Linked DNA regions of Leptothrix cholodnii SP-6. The protein of the gene in region 1 interacts with the protein of each later gene in a pairwise test. Links are inferred from orthologs where the notes say so. Each region holds a gene or a part of one and is shown on either strand. Other genes may lie near its edges.

Region 1 (3,524 bases):
CGCGCCGCAGGTTGTCGGCGTCGAGCAGCAGGCGCTCGACGATCGGCAGCACCGCCTCGCCGGGCGGTGTCAGGCCGGTCAGGCGCTTGCCGGCGCGCACGAAGATCTCGACGCCGAGCTCGTCCTCGAGCTCGCGGATCTGGCGGCTGACGCCGGGCTGCGAGGTGTGCAGCGCGGCGGCCACGTCGGTCAGGTTGAAGCCCGAGCGGGCCGTTTCGCGCACGGCGCGCAGTTGCTGGAAGTTCACCGGATGCCCTCGTCGGCCGGCGGCAGGCCCGGCCCCTCTGTTTGATGAACGAATTATTGAAGCCATTGCAAACACGCCGATCGAATCAATGCGATGAAGCATGGTCGGCAAACGCATAAGCGGCGGGTGGCCCGGCGCAGCGATCGGCGCCGGTGCTCTGGCAAACTGGCCGCGCCCTCCCGATCGCCACCCGCATGACCGCGCCAGCCCTTGCCCCGATTGCCCACCCCGACGCCGGCTGGCTCGTCGCCTGCCTGTGCGCGCGCTGGTGCAACACCTGCGAGGCCTACCGCGTCACGTTCGCGCAGGTGGCCGCCCAGTTCCCGGCGCTGCGTTTCGTCTGGGTCGACATCGAGGACGAGGCCGACACGCTCGGCGACGCCGCGCTCGAGGTCGAGAACTTCCCGACCGTGATGCTGCTGCAGCACGGCCGGCCACGCTTCTTCGGCACGCTGCTGCCGCACGCGAGCACCTTGTCGCGCACGCTGACCGCCGCGCTGGCGGGTGAACTCGCCGGCGCCGGCCTGGGGACCACGGCCGATGCGCTGGCGCCGGGCGTGCTGCGAGTGGCCGCGCACGACGAGGCGTCGGCCCCGCGCTGAAGCCGGCTCGCAGACCCGCAGGTTCAGGGGGCGATCGCGTCGGGATCGGCCGGGGCCGACGTCAGCGGGTCGGTCGACGGCTGCTCGGGCAGGTCGGCCAGGTGATCGGCCACGGCCCAGCTCACGATCGTCAGACGGCCGTCCTGCCAGCGCAGGCGGTTGATGCCGGCGTTCGGGATGGCGCAGCGGCGCGCGCCGTCGAGCGGCAGGCCGTGCACGCCGCGCCACAGCATGTCGAGCACGCCCCCGTGGGTGACGATCAGCACGCGGCGGCCGGCGTGGCGTTCGACCACATCCTGCACCGCGGCGTGCACGCGCGCGTAGAACTGGCGGGTGGTCTCGCCGCCGGGCGGCGCGAAGTCGGCCCGGTGTTCGCCGTACCGGCGCCAGAGTTCGGGCTGCTCGCGGCGCAGCGTGGCGACGTCCTGGCCCTCGAAGGCGCCGTAATGCTGCTCGCGCCAGCGGGCGTCGTGATGCGCGGTCCAGCCGCGCTGCGCCAGCAGCGGCGCGGCGGTGGCGCGCACGCGGGCCAGGTCGCTGGCGAGCACGAGGTCGAAGTGGTCGCCGGCCAGCGCCTGCGGCAATCGCCCGGCCTGCAGATGACCCAGTTCGTTGAGCGGAACGTCGAGCTGACCCTGGAAGCGGCGGATGCGATTCCAGTCGGTTTCACCGTGGCGCACAAGAGTCAGTTCGGTCATCGAAAACCCGCGTTCATGCAAGGATGCCGAGGATACGACGCCACCCGTTGCAATGCCCGAAGGGCCCGGAGGGCGCTGCCATAATCCGGCGCCCGCCCTCGTGCGCGGGCTTTTTTTGCGACTTCCGCGCCCACCTGACCGAGACATCACACCATGGCCGATGAACAAGACGCAGCGGGCGAGCAGCCCGTGTTCCAGATCCAGCGCGTCTACCTGAAAGACCTGTCGCTGGAACAGCCCAACTCGCCGCAGATCCTGATCGAACAGGGCCAGCCGGCGGTCGACGTCAACCTCGGCATCGAAGTGCAGCCGATCGCCGACGGCGTGTTCGAAGTGGCCGTCAGCGCCACCGTGACCACCAAGCTCGGCGAGCGCACGCTGTTCCTGTGCGAGGCCAAGCAGGCCGGCATCTTCGAGATCCGCAACATCGACGCCGATCAGATGCAGCCGATCCTGGGCATCGCCTGCCCCGGCATCGTCTACCCCTATCTGCGCGCCGTGGTGGCCGACATCATCAGCCGCGCCGGTTTCCCGCCGGTGCACCTGGCCGAAGTCAACTTCCAGGCCATGTACGAAGCGCAGCAGCAAAGCGGCGCCCAGCAGCTCAACTCCTGAGCCCGTTCCGGCCTCGGCACGGCGCACACAGCATGCAGATCACGGTATTGGGCGCAGGCGCCTGGGGCACGGCGGTGGCCGCACAGGCTGCGCTGCGCCATCCGACGCTGCTGTGGGGCCGCGACCCCGCGCAGATGGCCGAGATCGCCGCCACGCGGCGCAATCAGCGCTATCTGCCGGACGCAGACCTGCCCGCCAGGCTGGTCTGCAGTGGCGACTGGGACGCGGCGCTGGCTCACGTCAGCGCCCGGGCCGGCACCGATGCGGATGCGAACGGCGCCGGCCTGGTGATCGTCGCCACGCCGATGGCGGCCCTGCGCGAGATGCTGGCGCGCATCCCGCAAGGTCTGCCGACGCTGTGGCTGTGCAAGGGCTTCGAGGCCGGCACCGGCCTGCTCGGCCACGAGATCGCCCGCGAGGTGGCGCCGCAGCTGGCCTGCGGCGTGCTGTCGGGCCCGAGCTTCGCGCTCGAGGTGGCGCGCCAGCAGCCCACCGCGCTGGTCGCCGCCAGCCAGCATGAAAGCGTGCGCGACGCCGCGGTGCGCGCGCTGCACGGCGCCAGCCTGCGGGTCTACGCGTCGGACGACCCGGTCGGCGTCGAAGTAGGCGGCGCGGTCAAGAACGTGCTGGCGATCGCCACCGGCATCGCCGACGGCATGGGCCTGGGCCTGAACGCGCGCGCCGCGCTGATCACGCGCGGCCTGGCCGAGATGACGCGCCTGGGCCTGGCGCTGGGCGCACGCGCCGAGACCTTCATGGGCTTGTCCGGGCTGGGCGATCTGGTGCTGACCGCCACCGGCGACCTGTCACGCAACCGCCGCGTCGGCCTGCGGCTGGCCGACGGGCAGACGCTGGCGCAGATCCTGGCCGAACTCGGCCATGTCTCCGAAGGCGTCTACAGCGCCGGCACGGTGCTCGAACGCGCCGGCCGGCTGGGCGTCGACATGCCGATCACCGCCGCGGTGGTGGCCGTGCTGCAAGGCGGACTGGCCCCGCGTGATGCGGTGGCGGCGCTGATGCAGCGCGAAGCCCGCGCCGAGAGCTGAAGCCCCCCGGCTCAGGGCGAGCCGGCTCAGACAGCGCCGGCGTAACCCTGCTGGCGCCAGGCGTCGAACACCGCCACCGCCACCGCATTGCTCAGGTTCAGGCTGCGCTGACCGGCGCGCATCGGCAGCCGCACGCGCTGTGCCGGGGCGATCTGCTCGCGCACGTCTTCGGGCAGGCCACTGGTCTCGCAACCGAACACCAGCCAGGCATCGGCCGGCCAGACCACCTCGGCCAGCGACCGGCTGCCGCGGGTGGTGAAGGCGTAGAGCGTGGCCGGGTCGGGCCGCTGGTCGGCGAGGAACGCGGCCCAGCCGG
Region 2 (4,042 bases), 3.5 Mb from region 1 along the record:
AGCTGCGGGTTGTGGAGACGCTCGGCGAGAAGCCCCTGGGGGGCGGCGAAGCCGCCACGGTCGAAGGTGGTCGTGGCGGGCCCTATGTGCCGGTGTCGTCGCCCTCGATGGTGCAGCTCAACTCGGTGGTCGACGCGCTCGAGCTTCAGGCCGCGCGCAGCGGCGACGTGTTCACCCTGACCGAATCGCGACTGCTCGAGCGCCGGCTCGAGATGATGATGGTGCCCAGCGCGCCGCCGGTCCGCGGCCCGATCGGTTCGGGCTTCGGCTTCCGCCTCGATCCGTTCACGCGGCATGCCGCGCTGCACACCGGTCTTGATTTTCCGGCCCCGCAGGGAACGCCGATCCACGCTGCGGCAGGTGGCGTCGTGCTCAATGCCGAATCCCAGGGCGCTTATGGCCAGGCCGTCGAGATCGACCACGGCAATGGCCTGGTCACCCGTTATGCCCACACATCGAAGTTCCATGTCCGCCCCGGTGAAGTGGTGCGGCGTGGCCAGTTGATCGCCAATGTCGGCAACACCGGGCGCTCGACCGGGGCGCACCTGCATTTCGAGGTGCTGCTCAACGGCGTGCAGCAGAATCCGGCGCGCTTCCTGGCGCGTGGCGAGGACCTGTCCCTGAAGGAACAGACCGCAGAAGCGTCGCCCGAGCGCCGCTCCGGCAAGCGCAAGACCCGGTGATAAACTGATTTGTCCTGTGGAAGTGCCTGGGTCGCCGTCTCGGATGGCCCGTTCACGCGAGCGTTTGACGCCAAACATTCGGGTGTGGTCCTGATCGGCCGCCGACGTGCGCCATCGGGGTCGCGCTTTCACCCCTGCTCATAACCGGCCCTGGCGGGACTGTCCCGTGCCAGGGCCTTGACGTGTGTCCCGTCCATGTTGCCCAAGCTCTTGACCTCGATTTTCGGCAGCCGCAATGAGCGTCTGCTCAAGCAATACCGGCGGGTGGTGGAGCGCATCAACGCGCTCGAAGTGCAGTTCGAGACCCTCGGCGACGACGAGTTGCGCGGCAAGACCGCCGAGTTCCGCCAGCGCATCGCCGCCGGCACCACGCTCGACGACCTGCTGCCCGAGGCCTACGCGGTGGTGCGCGAAGGTGGCAAGCGCGCCCTCAAGATGCGCCACTTCGACGTCCAGCTGATCGGCGGCATGACCCTGCACAACGGCAAGATCGCCGAGATGCGCACCGGCGAAGGCAAGACGCTGATGGCGACGCTGCCGGTTTATCTGAATGCGCTGACCGGCAAGGGCGTGCACGTGGTCACCGTCAACGACTACCTGGCCCGCCGCGACGCCGAGTGGATGGCCCGGCTCTACAACTTCCTCGGCATGACGGTGGGCATCAACCTGCCCAACATGAGCCGCGAGGAAAAGCAGGCCGCCTACGCCGCTGACATCACTTACGGCACCAACAACGAATACGGCTTCGATTACCTGCGCGACAACATGGTCTACGAGGTGGTCGACCGGGTGCAGCGCCCGCTCAACTACGCCATCGTCGACGAGGTCGACTCGATCCTGATCGACGAGGCCCGCACGCCGCTCATCATCAGCGGCCAGGCCGAGGACCAGACCGACCTCTACCTGCGCATCAACGCTGTCATTCCGCAACTCGCCAAGCAGATCGGCGAAGCCGATCCGCGTACCGGCGAGGGCGTGATCCAGGCCGGCGACTTCACCGCCGACGAGAAGACCCACCAGGTCTTCCTGACCGAGGACGGCCACGAGAAGGCCGAGTCGCTGCTGGCGCAGGCCGGCCTGCTGGCCGAAGGCGCGTCGCTCTACGATGCCGCCAACATCACGCTGGTGCACCACCTGTACGCCTCGCTGCGCGCGCACCACCTGTTCCACCGCGACCAGCATTACGTGGTGCAGAACGGCGAGGTCATCATCGTCGACGAGTTCACCGGCCGGCTGATGAGCGGGCGGCGCTGGAGCGACGGCCTGCACCAGGCGGTCGAGGCCAAGGAAGGCGTGAACATCCAGGCCGAGAACCAGACGCTGGCCTCGATCACCTTCCAGAACTACTTCCGCATGTACGCCAAGCTCGGCGGCATGACCGGCACGGCCGACACCGAGGCCTACGAGTTCCAGGAGATCTACGGCCTCGAGACCGTGGTGATCCCGCCCAACCGCCCGACCATCCGCCGCGACGAACTCGACCTGGTCTACAAGACCGACCGCGAGAAGTACGACGCCGTCACCGCCGACATCCGCGAGTGCTACGAGCGTGGCCAGCCGGTGCTGGTGGGCACGACCTCGATCGAGAACTCCGAGCGCGTTTCCGAGCTGCTGAACAAGGCCGGGCTGCCGCACCAGGTGCTCAACGCCAAGCAGCATGCCCGCGAGGCCGAGATCATCGCCCAGGCCGGACGGCCGAAGATGGTGACGATCGCCACCAACATGGCCGGCCGCGGCACCGACATCGTGCTGGGCGGCAACGTCGAGAAGCAGGTGCAGCTGCTGGAGGCCGACGCGTCGGTGCCCGAGGTCGACAAGGCCGCGCGCATCCAGACGCTCAAGGACGAGTGGCAGGGCCTGCACGAGCAGGTCGTGGCGCTGGGCGGCCTGCGCATCATCGCCACCGAACGCCACGAGAGCCGCCGCATCGACAACCAGCTGCGCGGCCGCGCCGGCCGCCAGGGCGACCCGGGCAGCTCGCGCTTCTACCTGTCGCTGGAGGATTCGCTGATGCGCATCTTCGCCGGCGACCGCGTCAAGGCGATCATGGAGCGCCTGAAGATGCCCGACGGCGAGGCGATCGAGGCCGGCATCGTCACGCGCAGCATCGAGAGCGCGCAGCGCAAGGTCGAGGCGCGCAACTTCGACGTGCGCAAGCAGCTGCTCGAATACGACGATGTCAGCAACGACCAGCGCAAGGTCATCTACTCGCAGCGCAACGAGATCCTCGAGCAGACCGACGTCGACGCCCAGATCGCCCACCTGCGCCGCGGCGCGATGACCGACGTCGTGCGCACCTACGTGCCGGCCGAGAGCGTCGAGGAACAGTGGGAACTCGCCACGCTCGAATCGACGCTGCGCGACGAATGGCAGCTCGACGTGCCGCTGCGGGCGGTGGTCGACAAGAGCGACGCGATGTCCGACGAGGACGTCGTCGAGCGCGTGGTCACCGCCGCCAACGATGCCTTCGACGCCAAGCTGGCGCAGGTCGGCCGCGAGCAGTTCGCCAGCTTCGAACGCATGATCCTGCTGCAGTCGATCGACACCCACTGGCGCGAGCACCTGGCCGCGCTCGACTACCTGCGCCAGGGCATCCACCTGCGCGGCTACGCGCAGAAGAACCCGAAGCAGGAATACAAGCGCGAGGCCTTCGAGCTCTTCAGCCAGCTGCTCGACCGCGTCAAGCTCGACGTCACGCGGGTGCTGATGACCGTGCGCATCCAGAGCCGCGAAGAGGCCGCCCAGGCCGCCGAGGCGATCGAGGTGCGTGCCGAGCAGATCAGCAACGTGACCTACACGCACCCGAACGAGGACGGCAGCGTCTCGCAGGATGCGGCGGCGGCATCGGCGGCCGAAGGCCTGCCGCTGCAGCAGGGCCTGCGTGTCGGCCGCAACGACCCGTGCCCTTGCGGCAGCGGCAAGAAATACAAGCAGTGCCACGGCAAGCTGGCTTGAGCCGGCCCGAGCCGCGCCTGACTTGCCCTCCCCACGTTCCACCATCTCCCGACGAGGTCTGCCATGCCCGTGAACCTGCGCGCTCCCCTGCCTGAAGAACTGCACCCGGTGGCCGGCGTCAAGCTCGGCATCACGATGGCCGGCGTGCGCAAGGCGAATCGCCGCGACCTGACCGTGGTCACGCTGGTGCCCGGCTCCAGCGTGGCGGGGGTGTTCACCACCAACCGCTTCTGCGCCGCGCCGGTGCAGATCTGCCGCGAGCACCTCGCCGCCGGCCCGGCCAAGCGCGCCATCGTCATCAACACCGGCAACGCCAACGCCGGCACCGGCGAAGACGGCCTGGTGCGCGCGCGCTCGGTCTGCGTCGCGCTGGCGCAGCAGCTCAACCTCGCGCCCGAGGAAGT

What was found. Proteins that work in one complex are often made in the same cells at the same time.
Region 2: the proteins of secB (region 1) and secA interact in binary tests that used the Escherichia coli proteins (3 or more experiments, as listed by UniProt). The link is inferred for Leptothrix cholodnii SP-6 from one-to-one orthologs.

What each region holds. Positions count from the first base shown.
Region 1 is NC_010524.1:4,276,857-4,280,380, forward strand. Bases 654-3,431 are described here. They hold secB (protein-export chaperone SecB), read left to right. Parts: upstream 654-1,700; coding sequence 1,701-2,162; downstream 2,163-3,431. Other genes in these bases: LCHO_RS18975 (thioredoxin family protein), read left to right, coding at 654-849; LCHO_RS18980 (histidine phosphatase family protein), read right to left, coding at 873-1,547; LCHO_RS18990 (NAD(P)H-dependent glycerol-3-phosphate dehydrogenase), read left to right, coding at 2,195-3,208; LCHO_RS18995 (tRNA (cytidine(34)-2'-O)-methyltransferase), read right to left, coding at 3,235-3,431. In the rest of the region: LCHO_RS18970 (CysB family HTH-type transcriptional regulator), read right to left, coding at 1-247; more of LCHO_RS18975, read left to right, coding at 442-653; more of LCHO_RS18995, read right to left, coding at 3,432-3,524. UniProt on the Escherichia coli protein: One of the proteins required for the normal export of some preproteins out of the cell cytoplasm. It is a molecular chaperone that binds to a subset of precursor proteins, maintaining them in a translocation-competent state.
Region 2 is NC_010524.1:791,281-795,322, forward strand. What follows is about bases 543-3,838. They hold secA (preprotein translocase subunit SecA), read left to right. Parts: upstream 543-878; coding sequence 879-3,638; downstream 3,639-3,838. Other genes in these bases: LCHO_RS03725 (M23 family metallopeptidase), read left to right, coding at 543-683; argJ (bifunctional glutamate N-acetyltransferase/amino-acid acetyltransferase ArgJ), read left to right, coding at 3,702-3,838. Outside these bases: more of LCHO_RS03725, read left to right, coding at 1-542; more of argJ, read left to right, coding at 3,839-4,042. UniProt on the Escherichia coli protein: Required for protein export, interacts with the SecYEG preprotein conducting channel.